3 regions of the Atlantibacter sp. genome follow, and region 3 is predicted to be linked to each of the others. Evidence: riboswitches for the same ligand, from Rfam matches in the RefSeq annotation. Region 3 holds a riboswitch; each other region holds the start of a gene.
What was found. A riboswitch is a leader RNA that binds a small molecule or an ion and turns the genes downstream of it on or off. The one in region 3 is predicted to bind thiamine pyrophosphate.

Region 1 (4,193 bases), on a different contig from region 3:
TTCACCCGCATCGGCGTGAAACGAAAAACGCATCGGCAGATGGTGGTAAAGCCAGGTTACATCAGTGAGCGTTAGCATGTCGTCCCGCCAGTTTTTCAATGACCGTAAAAAGCGCAAAGCAGAGTAACAGCAGCAGCAGCGCGGTCACCGCGCCGTCGTCGCTGCGATATGCGCCAATCTGCTGGTACAGGTAATAAGGCAGCGTGCGGAAGTTATCATTACCGAACAGCGCCACCACCCCGAAATCGCCAATCGACAACACGCTGGCAAAGGCCATCGCCTGGGCGATCGGTTTTTTCAGCGCCCGCAGTTCGATAATCTTCAGGCGGTTCAGTCCCTGAATATCCAGCGACTGGCACAGCGGCCCGTAACGCAACGCGATGTCGCGCATCGGGTTATCCAGCACTTTCTGGGCATAGGGCACCGCCATCAGTGCGTTAGTGAAAATCACGATGCCGTCCGCCGATTCCGGCAATCCGATGGTGTTATTGAGCAGCAGGAAGAAACCCGTCGCCAGCACAATGCCCGGCATGGCCAGAATCAACATGCCGCTAAGCTCCAGGCTTTGCGCCGCCAGCCGCCGCTGGCGCAGATACAGTTCGCGCCCGCTCCACAGCAACATCATGGTCAGCGTCACGCACAGCAGCCCGGCGCCCAGCGCGATGCGCAGCGAGGTCCAGAGCGCATCCCAGAGAATGGGTTGCGATAGCACCCGCAGGATGTCGCCCTGCAGGCCGTCAATGATTACCGCCATCAGCGGCGGCAGCATCAGGATCAGCGCCAGGCCGATCAGCAGCCCATCGGTCAGCTTGCTGCGCCAGCTATCCTGCGGATCGCGCCAGCCGTGGATTTGATTAACGCCCGGCGCAATGGCTTTGCCTAAGCGCTGGCTCAGCAGTACCAGCCCCAGACAGCAGGTCATCTGGATCAGCGCCAGCAGTGCGGCGCGCGCCGGATCGTAATCGAAACTCAGTGCCTGGTAGATGGCCAGTTCGATGGTGGTCGCCTGCGGCCCGCCGCCCAGCGAGAGTACCGTGGCGAAGCTGGCGAAGCAGAGCATAAAGATCAGCGCCGCCACCGATGGCAATTGGCGGCGGATCCACGGCCACTCCACCAGCCGGAAAAAGTGCCCGCCGCGCATACCCAGTTGGGCGGCAATCTGGCGCTGTTCGCCGGGGATTTGCTCAAGGGTTTGTAGCAGCAGACGGGTCGCCATCGGCATATTAAAGAACACATGGGCCAGCAAAATGCCCTGTAAGCCGTACGGGGAGAAGGTCCACTCCAGGCCCAGTTTAGCCCACAGCGCCGCCAGCCAGCCGGTGCGCCCGTAAACGCTGAGCAGGCCGAAAACCGCCACCAGCACCGGCAGAATTAACGTCATCGCGCACAGGCGTAGCAGCGCCTGGCGGCCAGGAAAACGCCGCCGGTACAGGGCGCGGGCAAGGGGAATGGCGGGGATAACCGACAGCAGCGCGGACAGCAGCGCCTGCCAGAATGAGAAGCGCACCACATGCCAGAGATAGCTGTCCTGCCAGAAGCCTGCGCCATCCGTTTGCGGTGCGTTGAACCACAGCGCGCTAAAGGCCGCCAGCGCCACCGCCACCATGATCAGCGCGGCGATGACACCCGGCCACAGCCAGCCCGGAATTAGCGACTGACGGCGCGCAGCCATGTATTAATCCAGTTTGCGCGCTGGGACGCGACTTCCTGCGGCGTGAACTGCAAGGTGGTTTGCGGTTTGGTGAGCAGCTCAAAGCCCTGCGGCAGGGCGACGTCTGTGACCGGATACATCCAGTTGCCGGTGGCGATGGTGTTCTGGAACGCTGGTGAGACCATAAAGGTCAGGAACTTTTGCGCCAGTTCCGGCTGCTTGCTGCTGGCCAGACGCCCGGCGACTTCCACCTGCAAGTAGTGTCCTTCGCTGAAGTTGGCGGCGGCGTATTGATCCTTTTTCTCTTCGATGATGTGGTACGCCGGAGAGGTGGTATAGCTCAGCACCAGATCGCTTTCGCCTTTCTGGAACAGGCCATAGGCTTCGCTCCAGCCTTTAGTGACCGTGACGGTTTTCGCCGCCAGCTTTTTCCAGGCATCCGGCGCGTTATCGCCATACACTTTTTGCATCCACAGCAGCAGGCCCAGGCCCGGCGTACTGGTACGCGGGTCCTGGTAAATCACCCGCCATTTCTGGTCGCTTTCCACCAGCTCCTTCAGGCTTTTCGGCGGGTTCGCCAGTTTGGTTTTGTCGTACACAAATGCGAAATAGCCGTAATCAAACGGCACGAAGGTGTCATTTTGCCAGCCACCCGGCACGTTTACGGTATCGCTTTTTACGTCGCTTTTGGCGAACAGGCCGGTTTGGGTTGCCGCTTCCAGCAAGTTGTTGTCCAGCCCGAGGATCACATCGGCTTTGCTGTTTTTGCCTTCCATCCTCAGACGATTCAGCAGCGAGACGCCGTCTTCCAGCGCCACGAACTTGAGTTCGCAGCCGCACTCTTTTTCAAACGCGGCTTTGACTTTCGGGCCTGGGCCCCAGTCAGCAGAGAAAGAGTCGTAGGTATACACGGTAAGCGCAGGCTTCGCGAAAACCGGAGCGGCCGCGAGGGCCAGTAATGGGAGAAATTTTTTGAACACTTTGCACCTCAAAAGGAAGTGGCAAAGGATTTTGAGCAGGCAGCCTCAAATCCCTTCGCCGGCGTTATCCGGATCAGGTTCGACGGGTATTATCTCAGCGCGCAGTTTGCTGCGGCACCCCGTTGAGAACGAACTGTATTGTAATGATTTAATAAATGTTTAAAAGGATTATGGCTCCGGCGGCGCAAACCAGGCGGATTTAAAATCAAACCAGCCGAGGGTGTTCATCCGCACACCGCGCATACTGCGCTGGCCCTGGATCATCAGCCAGTGGTGGATCAGCGGCAAAATGGCCTGTTGCTCAAGCAGTTGCTGGCACCACGCCGCATGATTCAGTTCGCCTGCCTGCCAGCGTTGCGCATCCACCTGCCAGTCGACAGGCACGCAGTGCTGCATCAGCGGCGTTTCAAACAGATGCGCGAACAGGGAAAACTCCAGCGGCAGGGTGAAGTTGGCGCTGTTCAGCCAGATATCGCTGACAATTTCTCCCCGATGCCACTCATCGTAGTCCACTTCCTCGATCACCAGCCTGACGTGGTGCTCCGCCAGAATGGACGACATGATCTCGGCGATCACCCGGTGTTCGATATGTTCGCGATAAAAAGTCAGCGTCAGGGTTTCCAGCCCGGCAGGTTTCTCACTGGCGGTGGAGGGGTGGGTGTGGTGCCAGCGCGGCAGCAGACCGTATGCCGGGAACCAGTAGCGCTGGTGCTGTTCGCTGGCCCGCCACAGCACATTCACTGGCGACAGCACGTGGCTGAGCCAGTTTTTCACCTGCGGCAGTGCGCCGCGCGGGGAGCGCTGGTCGTAAAGCAAATAGTAGCAGCCCTCTTCGAGGCGGCTTTCCACCGCTTTTTCCTCGCCTTCGGCAGAAGATTCCAGATGCACGCCGCTGCTCAGTTCATCCCCGAGATCCGGCAGCACCCAGAAATTGACTTCGTCGATCAGCGCCCGGTAGCCGAAGTAATCATCAAAGGCGTGGATCTTAAGCTGGTTGTTATTGTTGCGCACCACGGCGTAGGGGCCAGTGCCCACCGGGCGGCTGGAGAAGTTATTCATCGACGGCCATTCGCGCGGCAGGATCATCGCCGCGACGCTGCCCATCAGCCACGGCAGCCAGCGATCCGGCTGGGCGAGATGAATATCCAGCGTCCAGGCGGTAGGGGATTCGATCCGGGTGATATGGGCATACAGCGGCAAGGTATTGATGCGCTGTAGCGAGCTAATCACATCCAGCATATCCAGCTCGCGGCCATGATGAAAATGAATGCCGGGCCGCAAAAAGAAACGCCAGTGCAGCGGGCCAAGCTGTTGCCAGTGGTGGGCGATATCGGCTTCGATTTCCCCATTTTCCTCATTTATGCGCGTCAGGCCGCTAAAGATCTGCCGGACGATATGGGTCTCTGAACGGCGGAGCGCGCTGCCCGGAAGCAGGTTTTTTAATGGCCGATAATAGAGGATGCGTAAGATATGGCGCCCCTGGCGGAAGCTGCGTCCGAGGTGGGAAATCAGCATCTGGCGTACGGCGGCTTTATCGCCAACGATCTGCACCAGTTGATCGA
Region 2 (4,193 bases), on a different contig from region 3:
CGCCGCCGAAATTTCTTCAATCTGGCGACGCGACGCTTCAGAGCCAAAATAGATGGTTGCGCCGACGGCAACCGCGCCGAGATTAAAAGCCTGTTCGACGCTGGCGTACAGCGTCTGGTCATAGGTATTCGGGTAGCTCAGGGTTTCGTTGTGGTTAAGCTTCACCAAAAACGGAATGCGGTGGGCATAGCGGCGCGACACCGAGGCCAGCACGCCATAGGTTGACGCAACACAGTTACAGCCCGCTTCAATCGCCAGTTCAACGATGTTCTTCGGATCGAAATAGAGCGGGTTGGCAGCAAACGAGGCGCCTGCCGAATGCTCTACGCCCTGGTCAACCGGCAGAATAGACAGGTAACCCGTCCCTGCCAGCCGCCCGGTGTTGTAGAGGGTTTGCATGTTTCGCAGCACCGCAGGCGGGCGGTTGTTGTCAACCATCACTCGGTCGACATAATCCGCACCGGGCAGGTAAAGATTGTCTGCCGGAATGGTCATACAACGATGCTGTAACAGGCTATCGGCCTCTTTGCCAAGCAACTGCGCAATATCAGTCATAATACGCTCCCGTAAGGTCCTCTGTGAGGTGAGAAGTTCCATGCCCGCAAGGGCGCGGGCAGCACTAAGTCTGATACGCAAACGGGTAATTTTCCACCATCTGGCGCAGTTTTCGCCTGTATCCTTTCAGCTCACAGAATGAAAAACTACCTTAACGGCAATCACTTAGATGAAGCGCATTACCACCAGGCGTGAAAATGATGAACCGGGCCGATGCCCTGTCCCACTTCCAGCGAGTCCGCCGCCGCCAGCGCCGCCGACAGCCAGGCTTTGGCTTCCACCACCGTATCCGCCCAGTTTTGATGGCGCGGGCGCAACGCCGCCAGCGCCGCCGACAACGTACAGCCGGTGCCGTGGGTGTTTTTAGTGGCGATGCGCGGCGCGGTAAAGCGTGTTGCACTATCGCGGGTAAACAGCCAGTCGGGGCTTTCCGGGTCGTCGAGATGACCGCCTTTCATCAGCACCGCTTCACAGCCGAGTGCCAGCAGCGCTTCACCCTGATGGTGCATCTCCTGCTCGTTGCGGGCATGGGGCGTATCCAGCAGCGCGGCGGCTTCGGGTAAGTTTGGCGTGATCAGCGCGACGTGGGGCAATAGCCGCTCACGCAGGGTCGCCACCGCCGATGGCGACAGCAGCGGATCCCCGCTCTTCGCCAGCATCACCGTGTCCAGCACCACATTGGCAACCCGATAATGCGTCAGCCGTTCGGCCACGGCATCGACGATATCCGTTTCCGCCAGCATGCCGATTTTCACGGTATCAATACGTAAATCGCTGAACACGGAATCAAGCTGCGCCGCCACGAAATGCGGCTCAATGCGACAAACCGACTGCACGCCGCAGGTGTTTTGCGCCACCAGCGCGGTGATCACCGTCGCGCCATAAGCGCCCAGCGCGGAAAAGGTTTTTAAATCTGCCTGGATACCCGCGCCGCCGCTGGGATCGGTACCGGCAATGGTCAATGCGTTAATGCGTTTCATCGTGCCGCCTCCTTGTGCAGGAGAGACAGCGCGTCGAGAAAAGCGGCCGGAAAGCTGCCCGGCCCCTGGCATTGCGTAGCCGCCCGCTTGCCGGCCTGGGCGAAAATTCCGCAGGACGCCGCGACGTTGTCCAGCCGCGAACCCGGCAAGGCGCAGGCTGTGGCGACCACCGCCGATAAGGCGCAGCCGGTGCCTACCACTCGCGTCATCAGCGGGTCGCCGCCGGTAACCGCCAGGGTACGCTCGCCATCAGTGACGTAATCCACCTCGCCGGTCACCGCCACTATCGCCCCGGTTTGCCGGGCCAGTTCGCAGGCCGCGCTTAACGCTTCCTGCGCACCCTGGGTGGTATCCACGCCGCGCCCGCCTGCGCCATTACCCGCCAGCGCGAGGATTTCCGAAGCGTTACCGCGGATAGCCGCAGGTTTCTGAGCGAGGATCTCCCGGGCAAAGCGGCTGCGAAACGCCAGCGGGCCTACGGCAACCGGGTCGAGCGTCCAGGGTTTGCCCGCGCGGTTAGCGCCGTCAATCGCCGCCCGCATCGCCAGCGCCTGTTCCCGGGTCAGCGTGCCGATATTGATCAGCAGCGCATCGGCAATGGCGCTAAACGCCAGCGCTTCTTCGTGATCCACCACCATAGCGGGGGACGCGCCTACGGCGAGCAGCACGTTGGCAGTAAAAGACTGCACGACTTGATTGGTAAGACAGTGAACGAGTGGCGAATGTGCGGCCAGCAGGCTGGCGACGTGCGCGGTATGCGCGGGGGAAAGCAGGTCAGGTTGCATGTTTCGCTCCTGCCAGGCTGTGAAGAAGGGATACCCGGCAGGTATCTGACTTCCCTACGCTGGCATTATCCAGATCAGGTGGTACGGGTATTTCTCAGCCTTCACAAAGAAGGGCACCCCGAGTCAAGTTACGCATGAAGGATAAGGAAGCGCCTTTTCAAAAGCAAGCCTTGCGCGGACGGGGCGTGAGCGGCAAAAGAAAAAGCCAGAGTTTCCCCTGGCTTTTCGTTTTCATAGTAATCAGGACAGCGCTTCAACCGGCTCCGGCTGCGCGCGGGCGCGCCACAGCACAATCCAGCGTTGGATAGAGGAAATCATAATCACCAGCCCCAGCACCACCATAATGATGGAAATCGTGCCGTTGAAGATGTTGAAGCCTTTGGCCGCAGAGTTGAAATAGACGTTTTTCACCATCCAGTACGCCGCGTAGTTTACGGTGATGTACAGGTAGGAGAGCGGTACCAGGCAGGTCAGCGCATACCAGCGTTTTTTCGACATCCGCATGATGATGGTCGCGCCAATCATCAGGCCAATCGACGCCATCAGCTGGTTAGAGACGCCAAACAGCGCCCAGACGGAGTTGATATCGCCGGAATTCAGTAGGTAGCCCCACAGTAAGCAGGCAACGATGCTGCAACCAATCGCGCCAGGCATCCAGTTGGTGCGTTTCAGCGGAGCCCACAGGTCGCCGAAGAAATCTTGCAGCAAATAGCGCGCCACGCGGGTACCGGAGTCAACCGCCGTGAGGATAAATACCGCTTCGAACATCACCACAAACTGGAAGAAGTAAGACGCCAGATTGCTGAACCACGGAATGCGGGTAAAAATGTCCGCCATGCCTACCGCCAGGGTTACTGCCCCGCCGGTACGCCCGTATAAATCCAGACCAATTTCTTCGCTCAGTTTCGGCAGGTTAACCACATCCATACCCAGACCGGCAAACACCTGCGGCGCGGAGTTGATGGCGAAGTAGTCCGCCGGATGCAGCGCGGTAGCGGCGATCAGGGCCATGACGCCCACCACGCATTCAGCGCACATGGCACCGAACGCGACCGGCAGGATATCATTCCATTTGTCGATCTGTTTCGGCGTGGTGCCGGAACCGATAAACGCATGGAAACCAGAGATCGCGCCACAGGCGATGGTGATGGAGATAAACGGCCAGACCGGACCGGCCAGCACCGGACCGTTACCGTGGATGAACTGCGTCACCGCCGGGAACTGGATTTCCGGGTTAATAAACACCACGCCAATCACCAGCGCGCCAAACACGCCGATTTTCATAAAGCTGGACAGGTAACCGCGCGGGGTTAACAGCATCCAGACCGGCAATGCGGTGGCGAAGAAGGCGTAGAACGGCAGCACCAGGCTGACGGTTGAGGCTTTCAGGCTCAGCCATTCGCCAAACGCAGAAGCCTGGATGTACGGCCCGGCGATCACACAGCCGAAAATCACCAGAATACCGACCCAGGTCGCGCCACGCATGCTACCGGTGAAACGCTCCCACAGGCCAACACCAATCGCGACAGGGATAGTCATAAACACCGCGAAGGTGCCCCACGGGTTACGCTCCAGAGCATGAACCACCACCATGGAGAGCCCCGCCATCGTGATGGTGATGATAAACAGCATCGCCAGGCCCGTACACCAGCCCGCAACCGGGCCAAGCTCGGATTTCGCCACTTCAGACAGGGATTTGCCCTGATGCTTCATGGAGGCGAACAGCACCACGGTATCGTGTACCGCGCCGCCCACCACGCAGCCCACCAGCAGCCACAGGAACCCAGGGAAATAACCGTACTGGGCAGCCAGCACCGGCCCTACCAGCGGGCCTGCGGCGGCGATAGCGGCAAAGTGGCTGCCGAAGTTCACC
Region 3 (4,193 bases):
CCGGCCTGGGCGCGGGTGGCCTTATATTCCGGTAAATAGCGGCCGGCTTGTCTCATCATCCATACCGGCGTGACGTCTACGGGCTGGCGCAGCAGCGCACGGAGGTAACGATCGTTCTTCAGTTCGGTCATTTTTGCATTTCCTTAAGCGACAAGGGGCCAGTGTATCACGAGCCGTACTCTGCCCGGCACAGCGCCACCGTATCTTCAATTAAGCGGCGGGCAACGGTGCCCGGCGGCGGCAACAGGGGCAAATCGTCAAAGCGATACCAGCCTGCGTCCAGCAATTCTTTGGGGTCGATCTTCAGCTCACCGCTGTGGTATTCCGCCATAAACGCGGTCATCAGCGACTGCGGGAAAGGCCAGGGCTGTGAAGTCACGTAACGCAAGTTCTTCACGGTGATCCCGCTCTCCTCCATCACTTCCCGCGCCACCGCCTGTTCCAGGGTTTCGCCCACTTCGACAAAACCGGCTAACACGGTATACAAGCCGTTGCGGTGACGGGTGTGTTGAGCCAGCAGGATTTTATCCTGGTGGCGAATTGCCACAATGATGCAAGGGGAAATTTGCGGGTAATATCGCTGACGGCAGTGATGACACAGCATCGCCCATTCGGTTTTGCTGGGATGCATCTCATGGCCGCAGTAGCCGCAGAATTTGTGGGCACGATAAAAATCCGCTAATTGCACCCCTCTGCCCGCCAGTTGAAACAGCCCGGCGTCGAGATCGATGACCTGGCGAACCGAGCCCATATCCTGGCGTTTGGCCTGGCGGACCAGCCACACCGGCTCGCCTTGCCACTCACCAATTTGCGCCGCCATTTGTCCGGTCAGGCCGAAATTTTCTGCATTACCGTGAGGCAACTCTCCCTTTGGTAACCATAATTTTTGTTCATGGCTGACTATCCACCAGCCATGGTCTATTTTTTGTAATAGCCGTTCCATAATCGGTTGCACTACCTCAGCTTCGCTGGCATGTTGTTAACATTATTTTTACATTTTTGGGTTGTTGGACAATTAAATTTTATATCTTACGGAGTCAATCATGCTAAATCAGCTGAAGAGCCTGACAGAGCGCGTCGGTGGTAGTAACGAACTGGTCGATTACTGGCTGAATGCCCGCAACCACCTGTTGGTCTCCTATTACAAATTAGTGGGCATTAAACCGGGAAAAGAAGCGGTTACCGCGTTAGATGAAAAAGCGCTGGATGATTTTTGCCACGCTCTGGTGGATTATCTGTCCGCGGGTCATTTCAATATTTATGAGCGCATCACCAGCGAAATGGAAGGCACTAACCCGCTGTTAGCCGCCACTCAAATCTACCCCCTTCTGGAAGCGAATACCCAGGAAATTATGGATTATTACGATACCCACCTGGAAAGTGCTATCGACCATGATAACTGCCTGGAATTCCAGACTGCGCTGTCGGATATCGGCGAAGCGATGGCCTCGCGTTTCGCGCTGGAAGACAAGCTTATCGTTCTGGCGTTTGATAACAATCTGAAAGAAAGCGCCAACGATGACACCGCGGTTGCACGTCCGGCTTGAACTCCGGATCGTTAACGCGTAGTTTATTTATGCCCTTGATTGCTTACGGTCACCGCCGGTAATCAAGGTTTTTCTTGTCGGAGTGCCCAGTGCGCAAGCACGGGCTGAGACCGTTAATTCGGGATCCGCGGAACCTGATCAGGTTAATACCTGCGAAGGGAACAAGAGTAATTCAGCATAGACCTGCGCCGTGGCGCACCGTTTTTAACGGGCTGCCGCACCTTAAACGCTCAGGTTTTGTTACTCCCTCCGTTGTTCTGACAAGCCCTTTCCTGCTGATTAACTGGAACGCGCTATGTCTGTTACTACTAAACCCAACCGTCGCGAAACCCGCGCACAGGCCCAACACTTTATCGATACCCTGGAAGGCACCGCTTTCCCGAATTCGTCACGCATCTACCTTGCAGGCTCATGTGACGACATCCGGGTGCCAATGCGTGAAATCCAGCTCAGCCCGACGCTGACGGGCGGCAACCAGGATGCACCGCGCTATGAACCTAATGAGCCGGTGCCGGTATATGACACGTCCGGTCCTTATGGCGACCCGGCTGTGCAGATTGACGTCCACGCCGGTCTTGGCAAGCTGCGTAGCCGCTGGATTGCCGAACGCAACGACACCGAATCCCTGGCCTCCTTAAGCTCCACCTATACCCGCGAACGCCTGGCGGATGAAGGGCTGGATGCGCTGCGTTTTACCGGCCTGTTAACGCCGCAACGCGCCAAAGCAGGCCGCCGCGTGACGCAACTGCACTACGCGCGTCAGGGCATCGTGACGCCGGAAATGGAGTTTATCGCTATCCGTGAAAACATGGGCCGGGAACGCATTCGCACCGCCGTACTGCGCCAGCAGCATCCGGGCGTCGGTTTTGGCGCACAGTTGCCGGACAACATCACGCCGGAGTTTGTCCGGGATGAAGTGGCCGCCGGGCGCGCCATTATCCCTGCCAACATCAACCACCCGGAACTGGAACCGATGATTATCGGGCGCAATTTCCTGGTGAAAGTGAATGCCAATATCGGCAACTCCGCCGTGACCTCCTCTATTGAAGAAGAAGTGGAAAAACTGGTCTGGGCCACACGCTGGGGCGCGGACACGGTAATGGACCTCTCCACGGGCCGCTATATTCACGAAACGCGCGAATGGATCCTGCGTAACAGCCCGGTGCCGATCGGTACGGTGCCGATTTACCAGGCGCTGGAGAAAGTGAACGGCATCGCCGAAAACCTCAACTGGGAGATGTTCCGCGACACGCTGATTGAGCAGGCCGAACAGGGCGTGGATTATTTCACCATCCACGCGGGCGTACTGCTGCGCTATGTGCCGATGACCGCCAGGCGCCTGACCGGGATTGTCTCGCGCGGCGGCTCGATCATGGCGAAGTGGTGCCTCTCCCATCATCAGGAGAATTTCTTGTATCAGCATTTCCGCGAGATCTGCGAAATCTGCGCCGCTTATGACGTCTCGCTCTCGCTGGGCGACGGCCTGCGTCCTGGCTCAATTCAGGATGCCAACGACGAAGCGCAGTTTGCCGAGCTGCATACTCTGGGCGAGCTAACCAAAATCGCCTGGGAATACGATGTGCAGGTGATGATTGAAGGCCCGGGCCACGTGCCGATGCAGATGATCCGCCGCAATATGACCGAAGAGCTGGAGCACTGCCACGAAGCGCCGTTCTATACTCTGGGTCCACTGACCACCGATATCGCACCGGGCTACGACCATTTCACCTCAGGCATTGGCGCGGCAATGATCGGCTGGTTCGGCTGCGCGATGCTGTGCTACGTCACGCCGAAAGAGCATCTCGGCTTGCCCAACAAAGAAGACGTTAAGCAGGGGCTGATAACCTATAAAATCGCCGCCCACGCTGCCGACCTCGCCAAAGGCCATCCCGGCGCGCAGATCCGCGATAACGCCATGTCGAAAGCGCGCTTCGAATTCCGCTGGGAAGATCAGTTTAACCTGGCGCTGGACCCGTTTACCGCCCGCGCCTGGCACGATGAAACCCTGCCGCAGGAGTCCGGCAAAGTCGCCCACTTCTGCTCGATGTGCGGTCCGAAATTCTGCTCGATGAAAATCACCCAGGAAGTGCGCGACTACGCGGCGGCGCAGGAGCGGGAGGCGGGCCTCAGCGATATGGCGAATAACTTCCGCGCCCGGGGCGGCGAAATTTATCTGCGTCAGGAGGAAGCGTAATGGTTCAGCCACTGTTTCCGTCGGTGCCAAAACGGCTGGGTTTATACCCGGTCGTGGATAGCGTCGAGTGGATAGCTCGTCTGCTTGACGCGGGCGTCCGCACCTTACAGTTGCGCATCAAAGATAAGCAAGACGAAGAGGTCGAAGGCGACATTATTGACGCCATCGCGTTAGGCCATCGCTATCAGGCGAGACTGTTTATCAATGACTACTGGCGGTTGGCGGTTAAGCACCAGGTGTACGGCGTGCATCTGGGCCAGGAAGATCTGGAAACCACCGATCTTGAGGCGATTCGCGCCGCCGGTTTACGGCTTGGCGTTTCTACCCATGATGATATGGAAATCGACATCGCGCTGAAGGCGCAGCCCTCTTATATCGCCCTCGGGCACGTGTTCCCTACCCAAACCAAGCAGATGCCCTCCTCCCCGCAGGGCCTCGAACAACTGGCCGCC

Region 1: linked by a shared signal. The riboswitch ahead of thiB (thiamine ABC transporter substrate binding subunit) and the one ahead of thiC (phosphomethylpyrimidine synthase ThiC) in region 3 are both predicted to bind thiamine pyrophosphate.
Region 2: linked by a shared signal. The riboswitch ahead of thiM (hydroxyethylthiazole kinase) and the one ahead of thiC (phosphomethylpyrimidine synthase ThiC) in region 3 are both predicted to bind thiamine pyrophosphate.

The regions. Positions count from the first base shown of each region.
Region 1 is NZ_DAMBQK010000004.1:70,013-74,205, forward strand. It holds gene thiQ (thiamine ABC transporter ATP-binding protein ThiQ) at 1-78, opposite strand, end outside; gene thiP (thiamine/thiamine pyrophosphate ABC transporter permease ThiP) at 62-1,672, opposite strand; gene thiB (thiamine ABC transporter substrate binding subunit) at 1,648-2,631, opposite strand; TPP riboswitch at 2,664-2,763, opposite strand; gene sgrR (HTH-type transcriptional regulator SgrR) at 2,800-4,193, opposite strand, start outside.
Region 2 is NZ_DAMBQK010000001.1:270,130-274,322, reverse strand. It holds gene fbaB (class I fructose-bisphosphate aldolase) at 1-555, opposite strand, end outside; gene thiD (bifunctional hydroxymethylpyrimidine kinase/phosphomethylpyrimidine kinase) at 735-1,535, opposite strand; gene thiM (hydroxyethylthiazole kinase) at 1,532-2,320, opposite strand; TPP riboswitch at 2,355-2,451, opposite strand; gene RT120_RS01250 (carbon starvation protein A) at 2,561-4,193, opposite strand, start outside.
Region 3 is NZ_DAMBQK010000037.1:21,019-25,211, reverse strand. It holds gene hemE (uroporphyrinogen decarboxylase) at 1-131, opposite strand, end outside; gene nudC (NAD(+) diphosphatase) at 167-943, opposite strand; gene rsd (sigma D regulator) at 1,044-1,547, shown strand; TPP riboswitch at 1,616-1,725, shown strand; gene thiC (phosphomethylpyrimidine synthase ThiC) at 1,843-3,741, shown strand; gene thiE (thiamine phosphate synthase) at 3,741-4,193, shown strand, end outside.